Regions from separate parts of the Geobacillus sp. PLS 41 genome, predicted to be linked through region 2. Evidence: a T-box and tRNA genes for the amino acid it is inferred to sense, from the RefSeq annotation. Region 2 holds a T-box; the other holds one or more tRNA genes.
The links. A T-box is a leader RNA that pairs with one kind of tRNA and senses whether it is charged. The one in region 2 lies ahead of leuS (leucine--tRNA ligase), so its partner is inferred to be a tRNA-Leu.
Positions count from the first base shown of each region.

Region 1 (5,552 bases), 750 kb from region 2:
GGCGCCGGGCTTGTATGCGCCGAGATGGTAAGCGACAAAGGAATCGTATACAACAACGAAAAGACGTTAAACATGTTATATATTGATGAACGGGAAAAGCCGATCAGCTTGCAAATTTTCGGCGGCGAGAAAGAAACGCTCGTCAAAGCGGCGAAATTTGTCGATAAAAATACGAATGCAGATATCATCGACATCAACATGGGTTGCCCAGTGCCGAAAATTACGAATTGCGACGCTGGAGCGAAATGGCTGCTTGACCCGAATAAAATTTATGATGTCGTTGCCGCGATCGTCGATGCCGTTGAAAAACCGGTCACGGTGAAAATGCGGATCGGTTGGGATGAAAAGCACATTTACGCCGTCGAAAACGCTCAAGCCGTTGAGCGCGCCGGCGGGAAGGCCGTCGCCGTCCACGGACGGACAAGGGTGCAAATGTATGAAGGAAAAGCGGACTGGAACATCATCAAGCAAGTGAAAGAAGCCGTCAACATCCCGGTTATCGGCAACGGAGATGTCAAAACGCCTCAAGATGCAAAGCGGATGCTTGAAGAAACAGGGGTCGACGGCGTCATGATCGGACGGGCGGCGCTTGGAAACCCTTGGATGATCTATCGCACTGTCCGTTATTTAGAAACTGGAGAGCTCATCCCGGAACCGACGCCGAGGGAAAAAATCGATGTCTGCCTGCTGCATTTAGACCGATTAATTGCCTTAAAAGGCGAATATATCGCCGTCAAAGAAATGCGTAAACACGCTGCTTGGTATTTAAAAGGCATTCGCGGCGCAGCGAAAATCCGCAACGCCATCAATGAATGTGAAACGCGGGACGAACTGGCCGCACTGTTGCTTCGCGTGGCGGAGGAAGCGGAAGTCCAAGCAGCGGCGAACGCCGAAGCCGTTTAAACAACGGAGATGACGTTCATGCAGCGGAGGACTGCCAGCGAGCGCTGGCAGTATTTTTCGTAAAAAATCGCTAAATGGAGTGAATGAGGTATGAGTCATGAAGAATTGAACGACCAACTGCGCGTCCGCAGGGAAAAGCTGAAAAAAATTGAGGAATTGGGTGTCGACCCGTTTGGCAAACGGTTCGAGCGCACTCATAAAGCGCAAGAACTGTTCGAACTGTACGGTGATTTGTCGAAAGAGGAACTTGAAGAAAAGCAAATTGAAGTCGCCGTCGCCGGCCGCATCATGACAAAGCGCGGCAAAGGAAAAGCCGGGTTCGCCCATATCCAGGATGTCACCGGGCAGATTCAAATTTACGTCCGTCAAGACGATGTTGGCGAACAGCAGTACGAACTGTTTAAAATCTCTGACCTTGGCGATATCGTCGGCGTGCGCGGCACAATGTTTAAAACAAAAGTTGGTGAACTTTCCATCAAGGTGTCGTCGTACGAATTTTTGACGAAAGCGCTGCGTCCGCTGCCGGAAAAATACCATGGTTTGAAAGACATAGAGCAACGCTATCGCCAGCGTTATCTCGATTTAATTATGAATCCGGAGAGCAAAAAGACGTTCATCACCCGCAGTTTGATCATTCAATCGATGCGGCGGTATCTTGACAGCCGTGGCTATTTGGAAGTTGAAACGCCGATGATGCACGCTGTGGCTGGAGGCGCTGCGGCGCGCCCGTTCATTACGCATCATAACGCATTGGATATGACGCTTTATATGCGAATCGCTATCGAGCTCCATTTAAAACGGCTTATCGTCGGCGGTTTGGAAAAAGTGTACGAGATCGGCCGCGTTTTCCGGAACGAGGGCATTTCCACCCGCCATAACCCGGAGTTTACGATGCTCGAATTGTACGAGGCGTACGCCGATTTCCGCGACATTATGGAACTAACGGAAAACTTGATCGCCCACATTGCCACTGAAGTGCTTGGAACGACGAAAATTCAATACGGCGAGCATGTCGTCGACTTAACGCCCGAGTGGCGGCGCCTCCATATGGTCGATGCGATCAAGGAATATGTCGGCGTCGACTTCTGGCGGCAGATGAGCGACGAAGAGGCGCGGGAGCTGGCGAAAGAACACGGAGTGGAAGTTGCTCCACATATGACGTTTGGCCATATTGTCAACGAATTTTTTGAACAAAAAGTCGAGTCTCACCTCATTCAGCCGACGTTCATTTATGGCCATCCGGTTGAAATTTCACCGTTGGCCAAGAAAAATCCGGACGACCCGCGTTTTACCGACCGATTTGAGCTGTTTATCGTCGGGCGCGAACATGCCAACGCCTTTACCGAATTGAATGATCCGATCGATCAGCGCCAACGCTTTGAGGCGCAGCTGAAAGAGCGTGAACAAGGAAACGATGAAGCACATGAAATGGACGAAGACTTCCTTGAAGCGCTCGAGTACGGCATGCCGCCAACAGGCGGGCTTGGCATCGGGGTCGACCGTCTGGTCATGCTGCTGACGAACTCACCGTCGATCCGCGACGTGTTGCTTTTCCCGCAAATGCGTCATAAATAAATTTGATCGCTCCCTGCAAAGACAAGCAGCAGGGGGCTTTTCATTTATGTAAAAATAGTTGTCGTTGTTTTGTTGAAAAACAAACACAGGAAGTCGAGTTGACAAACCACTCCCAACGTGTTATATTATGATAGCACGTTGAAATGACAGCACTAATCAAAAACAAGGATCTAGTTGACAAATAAATAAATTTAATTATAATATAACTTGTCTGTTGATTGTCTAGTGATGATAGCGGAGGGGAAACACCCGTTCCCATCCCGAACACGGAAGTTAAGCCCTCCAGCGCCGATGGTAGTTGGGGCCAGCGCCCCTGCAAGAGTAGGTCGTCGCTAGGCAATCCTGTGGAGGATTAGCTCAGCTGGGAGAGCACTTGCCTTACAAGCAAGGGGTCGGCGGTTCGATCCCGTCATCCTCCACCATCACCTATTATGAGCCATTAGTTCAGTGACGAGTATTACATCTTTGAATCTACTTCGAGTTGTCCCGACGCATCCAACATCTTCGAATATGCTAGCAGAGGAAGGGACATCGTTCATTGTGAGTGTATACTTGACTATGAGCCATTAGCTCAGTAACGAGCGCTGCATCTTCGAGTTTGCTTCGAGTTGCCTCGACGCACTAGGCATCTGTGAAACAGCTGGGAGAGGAAGAGGCAGGTAGAGTGAAACGAAGCTGTAGAGTGTTATCCTAACCATGAGCCATTAGCTCAGTAGGTAGAGCAACGAGCGAAGCATCTTCGGATTTGCTTCGAGTTGTCCCGACGCATCCAACATCTTCGAATATGCTAGCAGAGGAAGGGGCATCGTTCATTGTGAGTGTATACTTGACTATGAGCCATTAGCTCAGTAACGAGCGCTGCATCTTCGAGTTTGCTTCGAGTTGCCTCGACGCACTTGGCATCTTTGAATCGGCTGGGAGAGGAAGAGGCAGGTAAAGTGAAACGAAGCTGTAGAGTGTTATCCTAACCATGAGCCATTAGCTCAGTAGGTAGAGCAACGAGCGAAGCATCTTCGGATTTGCTTCGAGTTGTCCCGACGCATCCGACATCTTCGAATATGCTAGCAGAGGAAGGGACATCGTTCATTGTGAGTGTATACTTGACTATGAGCCATTAGCTCAGTAGGTAGAGCATCTGACTTTTAATCAGAGGGTCGGAGGTTCGAGTCCTCCATGGCTCACCACAATTGATTTGCGGGTGTGGCGGAATTGGCAGACGCGCTAGATTCAGGGTCTAGTGCCCTTTACGGGCGTGGGGGTTCGAGTCCCTTCACCCGCATGTTGATTCGAGCGGAAGTAGTTCAGCGGTAGAACACCACCTTGCCAAGGTGGGGGTCGCGGGTTCGAGTCCCGTCTTCCGCTCCATTTATTTGCCCATTTAGCCGGGGTGGCGGAATTGGCAGACGCACAGGACTTAAAATCCTGGGGTAGGTCACTACCGTGCCGGTTCGAGTCCGGCCCTCGGCACTTGCGCTCGTAGCTCAATTGGATAGAGCATCTGACTACGGATCAGAAGGTTAGGGGTTCGAATCCTCTCGAGCGCGTTGGCGGGAAGTAGCTCAGTTTGGCAGAGCACATGGTTTGGGACCATGGGGTCGCAGGTTCAAATCCTGTCTTCCCGATAGCGGATATATGGGGCCTTAGCTCAGCTGGGAGAGCGCCTGCTTTGCACGCAGGAGGTCATCGGTTCGATCCCGATAGGCTCCACTGTTGCTTTATGTCTGTGCCTGCCGCTTGCAAGGGAATTTGAAGACGTGAGGTTCCTCGGTAGGATTACAGAGAAGCAAACTAAAGTAGCAACCTTGTGTCCTGCAAGTGAATGGAGAGAAGCGGGATTCTTCGACGAAAACCAGCAGAGAAGTTGTTTCAATGCAGCAACTTTGCGCCTGTGTCTTCTAGTGAATTCGGGGGAATTGGGTTCCTCGGCGCAAGACTGTAACGAAGCAAGTTCAAGAAGAGGTCTCGTTCCTTGAAAACTGAACGAAACGAAGCGCGACGAAAAGCGGAGGTCGTTTAGCGCCTTTGGTGCTGCGGCTGAAGCAAAAAGCCAATCAACTTTCTTTTGGAGAGTTTGATCCTGGCTCAGGACGAACGCTGGCGGCGTGCCTAATACATGCAAGTCGAGCGGACCGGATCGGAGCTTGCTCTGATTTGGTCAGCGGCGGACGGGTGAGTAACACGTGGGCAACCTGCCCGCAAGACCGGGATAACTCCGGGAAACCGGAGCTAATACCGGATAACACCGAAGACCGCATGGTCTTTGGTTGAAAGGCGGCCTTTGGCTGTCACTTGCGGATGGGCCCGCGGCGCATTAGCTAGTTGGTGAGGTAACGGCTCACCAAGGCGACGATGCGTAGCCGGCCTGAGAGGGTGACCGGCCACACTGGGACTGAGACACGGCCCAGACTCCTACGGGAGGCAGCAGTAGGGAATCTTCCGCAATGGGCGAAAGCCTGACGGAGCGACGCCGCGTGAGCGAAGAAGGCCTTCGGGTCGTAAAGCTCTGTTGTGAGGGACGAAGGAGCGCCGTTCGAAGAGGGCGGCGCGGTGACGGTACCTCACGAGGAAGCCCCGGCTAACTACGTGCCAGCAGCCGCGGTAATACGTAGGGGGCGAGCGTTGTCCGGAATTATTGGGCGTAAAGCGCGCGCAGGCGGTTCCTTAAGTCTGATGTGAAAGCCCACGGCTCAACCGTGGAGGGTCATTGGAAACTGGGGGACTTGAGTGCAGGAGAGGAGAGCGGAATTCCACGTGTAGCGGTGAAATGCGTAGAGATGTGGAGGAACACCAGTGGCGAAGGCGGCTCTCTGGCCTGCAACTGACGCTGAGGCGCGAAAGCGTGGGGAGCAAACAGGATTAGATACCCTGGTAGTCCACGCCGTAAACGATGAGTGCTAAGTGTTAGAGGGGTCACACCCTTTAGTGCTGCAGCTAACGCGATAAGCACTCCGCCTGGGGAGTACGGCCGCAAGGCTGAAACTCAAAGGAATTGACGGGGGCCCGCACAAGCGGTGGAGCATGTGGTTTAATTCGAAGCAACGCGAAGAACCTTACCAGGTCTTGACATCCCCTGA
Region 1 is NZ_CM151395.1:482,582-488,133, reverse strand. It holds gene dusB (tRNA dihydrouridine synthase DusB) at 1-903, shown strand, start outside; gene lysS (lysine--tRNA ligase) at 994-2,478, shown strand; rRNA gene rrf (5S ribosomal RNA) at 2,700-2,816, shown strand; tRNA gene ACVX3G_RS02335 (tRNA-Val) at 2,825-2,900, shown strand; tRNA gene ACVX3G_RS02330 (tRNA-Lys) at 3,587-3,662, shown strand; tRNA gene ACVX3G_RS02325 (tRNA-Leu) at 3,673-3,757, shown strand; tRNA gene ACVX3G_RS02320 (tRNA-Gly) at 3,769-3,843, shown strand; tRNA gene ACVX3G_RS02315 (tRNA-Leu) at 3,860-3,945, shown strand; tRNA gene ACVX3G_RS02310 (tRNA-Arg) at 3,949-4,022, shown strand; tRNA gene ACVX3G_RS02305 (tRNA-Pro) at 4,027-4,100, shown strand; tRNA gene ACVX3G_RS02300 (tRNA-Ala) at 4,113-4,185, shown strand; rRNA gene ACVX3G_RS02295 (16S ribosomal RNA) at 4,538-5,552, shown strand, end outside.
Region 1: it encodes a tRNA-Leu, which carries the amino acid that the T-box ahead of leuS (leucine--tRNA ligase) is inferred to sense. The anticodon was not compared.

Region 2 (5,552 bases):
TTTCATACAGTTCCCGCGCGGCAGGCACATCACGGTTCGTCATCGCCTTATACCACGACATCACCCATTCGAACCATGAAGGCATTGTTTCGTTTCCACCCGGCCGGATGTCCAGCCGCCGAAACAGCCATTCGAGCACCTCTTGGCTCGGTATGACTTGGTTATTCTCAATTTTCGATAAATAAGAAACCGAAATAATGCCTTCAGCCGTTTCTTCTTGGGTCAGGCCTTTCATCAAGCGGGCGAATTTCAAGCGGTCGCCGAGTTTCAACAGAGAGCTCCTCCTTCGAACAAGTGTCTGATTTTACCGAAAATTATATCCTTTCCTTTTTTTTTCTTGCATCACACTTTGGTACTAAAACAAAATGGAAAAAGCGCCCCTAAAAGCTGGGACGCTTTTTCGCTCCTACCCCGCAAGCGGACCGGGGAAGCGCAAGCCGCCGACGCATGAAAAGGCCCGCGGCAGCCAGCCATTCCTCTGCCTCTTGACTGAACGGGGCCGTTCGGATGGATCCATTTCCCATCCGCTGACACGTTCCGTCGTTTTGGTCTCGACAAAAACGGGATCACTTGGATGACGGCCCGCCGCCATGCCCTGTTCTTTGAGCCGGAAGCGCTTATCGCTTCGGCACTGTTTCGCCTTCCCACTCGAGCATGCCGCCCGTCATGTTGCGGACGCGATAGCCAAGCTCTTGCAAGTAGCGGCAGACGTTTTCGCTCCGCCGTCCGGAGCGGCAGACGAAAATATATTCTTCGTTGCGGTCGAATTCCTCAAGCCGATCGGGGATGTCGCCCATTTTAATATGTTTGGCGCCGGGGATCATGCCGAGGGCGACTTCCTCGTCTTCGCGCACATCGACAATGTTCAGCTTTTCCCCGCGTTCGAGTTTTTCTTTCACTTCAGCCGGCGTGATTTCCTTGATCTCTTCCATGGCAGATCGACCCCTTTCGTTGGTGGATAGGGAGCGGGCCGAAGCCCGCCCTCATCATCAGTTGGCGACGATATTGACGAGCTTGCCGGGGACGGCGATCACTTTGCGCACGGTTTTGCCCTCAAGCTGCTCTTTGATTTTTTCATCGGCGAGCGCCCGCTCCTCGAGCGCTTCTTTTGGCAAGTCAACGGGCACGTGCAAGCGCGACCGCACTTTGCCGTTGATTTGCACGACGATTTCCACGACGTCTTCCACAAGCTTCGTTTCATCATACGTCGGCCACGGTTCATAGGCGATCGTGTCCGTGTGGCCAAGCTTTTGCCACAGCTCCTCGCCGATGTGCGGGCAGACCGGCGACAAGAGCTTGACGAAGCCTTCCATGTATTCTTTTTTCATTTGCTCCGCTTTGTACGCTTCGTTGATGAACACCATAAGCTGCGAAATGGCGGTGTTAAAGCGGAGCGCTTCATAGTCTTCCGTCACTTTTTTCACCGTTTGGTGATAGATGCGCTCGAGCGTATCGTTCGCCGGTTCGTCGACAATGTTCGGGTTCAGTTCGCCATTCTCGGTGACAAAGAGTCTCCAGACGCGGTCGAGGAAGCGCCGCGCCCCGTCAAGCCCTTTCGTCGACCAAGCGATCGACGCCTCAAGTGGCCCCATGAACATTTCATACAGCCGCAAGGTGTCGGCCCCATGGCTTTCGATGATGTCGTCCGGGTTGACGACGTTGCCTTTTGATTTGCTCATTTTTTCGTTGTTTTCGCCTAAAATCATCCCTTGGTTGAACAGCTTTTGGAACGGTTCTTTCGTCGGCACGATGCCAAGGTCATAGAGAAACTTATGCCAGAAGCGGGCATAAAGCAAATGCAAAACCGCGTGCTCCGCCCCGCCGATGTAAACATCGACCGGCAGCCACTTTTTCAGCTTTTCCGGATCGGCGAGCTGCTTGTCGTTGTGCGGGTCGATGTAGCGTAAATAATACCAGCAGCTTCCAGCCCATTGCGGCATCGTGTTCGTTTCGCGCCGCCCTTTTTTCCCGGTTTTCGGGTCGACAACATTGACCCATTCTTCGATGTTGGCCAGCGGCGACTCGCCCGTTCCCGACGGACGGATTTCATCCGTTTTCGGCAGCACAAGCGGCAATTCCTCTTCCGGCACCGGCGTCATCGTGCCGTCTTCCCAATGGATGATCGGAATCGGCTCGCCCCAGTAGCGCTGGCGGCTGAACAGCCAGTCGCGCAGCCGGTACGACACTTTTTTCCGCCCTTTGCCGTGCTCCTCAAGCCAGGCGATCATTTTGTCGATCGCTTCCTGCTTGTTCAAGCCGTTCAAAAACTCGGAGTTGATATGCTCGCCATCTCCGGTGTACGCTTCCTTTTCGATATTCCCGCCGGCGACGACTTCTTTCATCGGCAAGTGGAATTTTTTCGCAAACTCGTAGTCGCGCTCATCGTGCGCCGGCACGGCCATGATCGCTCCGGTGCCGTAGCTCATCAAGACGTAGTCAGCGATCCAAATCGGAAGCCGATCGCCGGTGACCGGGTGAATGGCGTACGCGCCGGTGAACACGCCCGTTTTTTCTTTCGCCAAATCGGTGCGCTCAAGGTCGCTTTTGCTTTGAATTTCCTTTAAGTAGGCGTCAACGGCTGGCTTTTGCTCCGGCGTCGTGATTTTTTCAACGAGCGGATGCTCCGGCGCCAAGACGGTGTACGTCGCGCCAAACAGCGTATCCGGACGCGTCGTGAACACGGTGAATGTTTCGTCATGGCCGTCGACGGCGAACTCGATTTCCGCTCCTTCCGAACGGCCAATCCAGTTGCGCTGCATCTCCTTAATGCTTTCCGGCCAGTCGAGCTCTTCCAAATCTTCAAGCAAGCGGTCGGCATAGGCGGTGATTTTCAGCATCCATTGCCGCATCGGCTTGCGGATGACCGGATGCCCGCCGCGCTCGCTCCGGCCGTTGATCACCTCTTCGTTCGCCAGCACCGTGCCGAGCGCCGGGCACCAGTTGACCGGCACTTCATCCATGTAGGCGAGCCCTTTTTCATACAGCTTCAAGAAAATCCATTGCGTCCATTTGTAATAGTTCGGGTCGGTCGTATTGATCTCCCGGTCCCAGTCGTACGAAAAGCCAAGCGATTTGATTTGCCGGCGGAAATTGTCGATGTTTTTTTGCGTAAACTCCGCCGGGTCGTTGCCGGTATCGAGCGCATATTGCTCGGCCGGCAGCCCGAACGCGTCCCAGCCCATCGGGTGAAGGACGTTGTACCCTTGCATCCGCTTCATGCGCGCCAAAATATCGGTCGCCGTATATCCTTCCGGATGGCCGACGTGCAAGCCGGCGCCGGATGGATACGGGAACATGTCGAGAACGTAAAACTTCGGCTTGTCATCATCATCGGACGTGCGGAACGTTTTGTTTTTCTCCCAATAGTCCTGCCATTTTTGTTCAATTTCGCGGTGGTTGAAGCTCATCGCAGCACTCCTCCTATCAAGTTCTACTTGCATCATTGACGAAAATATGTACAAAAAAACCCCCCCATCCCCACAGCAAAGGGACGAGAGGCGCGCTTCCCGCGGTACCACCCTTTTTGGCGCGCCAAACGGCGCACCCGCTTTCTTCCTTAACGCGGATGGACGGCCGGCGCTGTCGATGACCGTTCACGCCGGCAACTCCGAGGCGAGTTCACGAGCCGACTTCGGTTGACTCGCACCATCCGTCAACTCTCTGCCGTCCGTCGGGCCCGCTACTGCTCCTCTTCACCGTTATTCGCCTTATTCGCACGTCAACTACCCCCACTTCGCTAACGCTTGAAGTGGGGGCTTGCAACTCCCCAGAAGTGCAAACGGACTTCGTCCTCCTTCCTTGACTTGGGGTTGCATCAGGGGGCAGGTTGACGACTACCCAACGACGCAGGTCATGCCTGCATCGTTACCGATTCTCTCGGTGTGTCTGTTGGCAGTACTTGGCTTCCACACACAACAGACAGACCTACGCTCATGTTTTACGGTTGCAACGTTTCCTGCAACCAACTCCATCCATCGAGCAGCCGTTATTGGAGTGCCTTTATTTAACAGTTTTCTCCACGTCTTTATTCTATCATACACAAAAGAAAGGGGGAACGCACATTCCTCTCCCACTTACTCCCTTTGGTCGTTGAAGTGGGAGTCTCCTGCGCGAAATAGGATGAATCGAGCGATGAGTGGACAGAATGACAAATTTATTATTATTTTAAAAAATTTGTCGATCAATTGCAAGCCGAAATCTATACGGAAGCCGCGGTTTTTTCATCCGCGTTCTCCGTCCGCTTCGGGAGCCGACGATCATGCAAAAGCGCGGCCAGCACCGCCAATAAGGCAAACAATGCTAACATCATGATGAGCAGTTTCATTCCAAACAGATCGGCGACCGAGCCGCCGATGACCGGTCCGATCATCCGTCCGGCCGTGGCCGTCCCGTTGACGATTCCTTGGTAAAACCCGGCTTTCCCCGGGGGCGCCCATTCGTTCACCGCGGCCGGAATCGCCGGCCAGACGATCATCTCGGCGATCGTGAGCACCATCATGGACGCGGCAAACTCTGCAAACGAATGCGCCCCCAACAGCATGGCAAACGAAACGGCGAAAATAAAAAAACCGATCACGATTTGCCGCTTCAACGTCGGCATGAAGCGGCGGATGACCGCTGACAACAGCGGCTGGGCCAAGACGATCAACGCTCCGTTGATCGTCCAAAGCAAGCTGTACTGCCCGACTGGTATCCCGAGCTCGCGTGTATAGGCGGCGATCGTCGTCGACCATTGGACATAGCTCAACCAACACAGTCCATAGCCGGCGCAAAGGAGGGCAAGCGCCCAGCCCGCGGAGCGGGATGGCGCTCTTTCCGCTTCTCCGGATCGTTTCTTTCTCGGCGGCGGCAAGAGCGGAACGCGGCGCAGCCCGGCCACAACCGTAAACAAAAACGCGGCATACAACAAAAGATTGGCGAAAAAAACGAGCGAGAACGAATATGAAGCGACAAGCCCGCCAAGCGCCGACCCGACGGCGACGCCGATGTTTTGCGCGACATACAAGGCGTTGAACGCCCGCCGCCCCCCTTCCGGCCAAATCGCCCCGGCGTACGCCGACGCGGCCGGAAAGACGACGCCGCTGCCAACGCCGACAAACGCCAAAAACACCGCATAATGCGGCCAACCGTGCCAAACGCTTAAGCCGCCGAGCGCGGCTATCGTCAACATCGCTCCGGCCAACAAAACGCGAAACCCGCCGATCCGGTCAAACAAAAAGCCGCCGGCCAAGCTGCCGATGACGCTTCCCCCAGAGTTGAGCATGAGCACGACACCAGCGACAGCGAGCGGCTGGCCGAGCTGTTCGTGCAAATAGATCGTGTTTAGCGGCCATAGAAACGACGCCCCTGTCACATTGAGCGCCATGCCGACAAGCAGCCACCAAAGAGCGCGGGGCATCGGTCATCATCCTTTTCTGGTTTTTATTTTGAGTTCCGAAATAATTGTAGGGGAAAACAGGAAAAAATGCAATCAAAAAGGCGGAGCGTTCCGATGCGTCCGCCACTTTTTTGCCAAACTAACTCCCCACGGAAACAATGGCTTTTGAAGCGGG
Region 2 is NZ_CM151395.1:1,235,570-1,241,121, reverse strand. It holds gene ACVX3G_RS06180 (helix-turn-helix domain-containing protein) at 1-271, opposite strand, end outside; gene ACVX3G_RS06175 (rhodanese-like domain-containing protein) at 618-932, opposite strand; gene leuS (leucine--tRNA ligase) at 990-3,407, opposite strand; T-box leader at 3,484-3,705, opposite strand; gene ACVX3G_RS06165 (MDR family MFS transporter) at 4,199-5,398, opposite strand.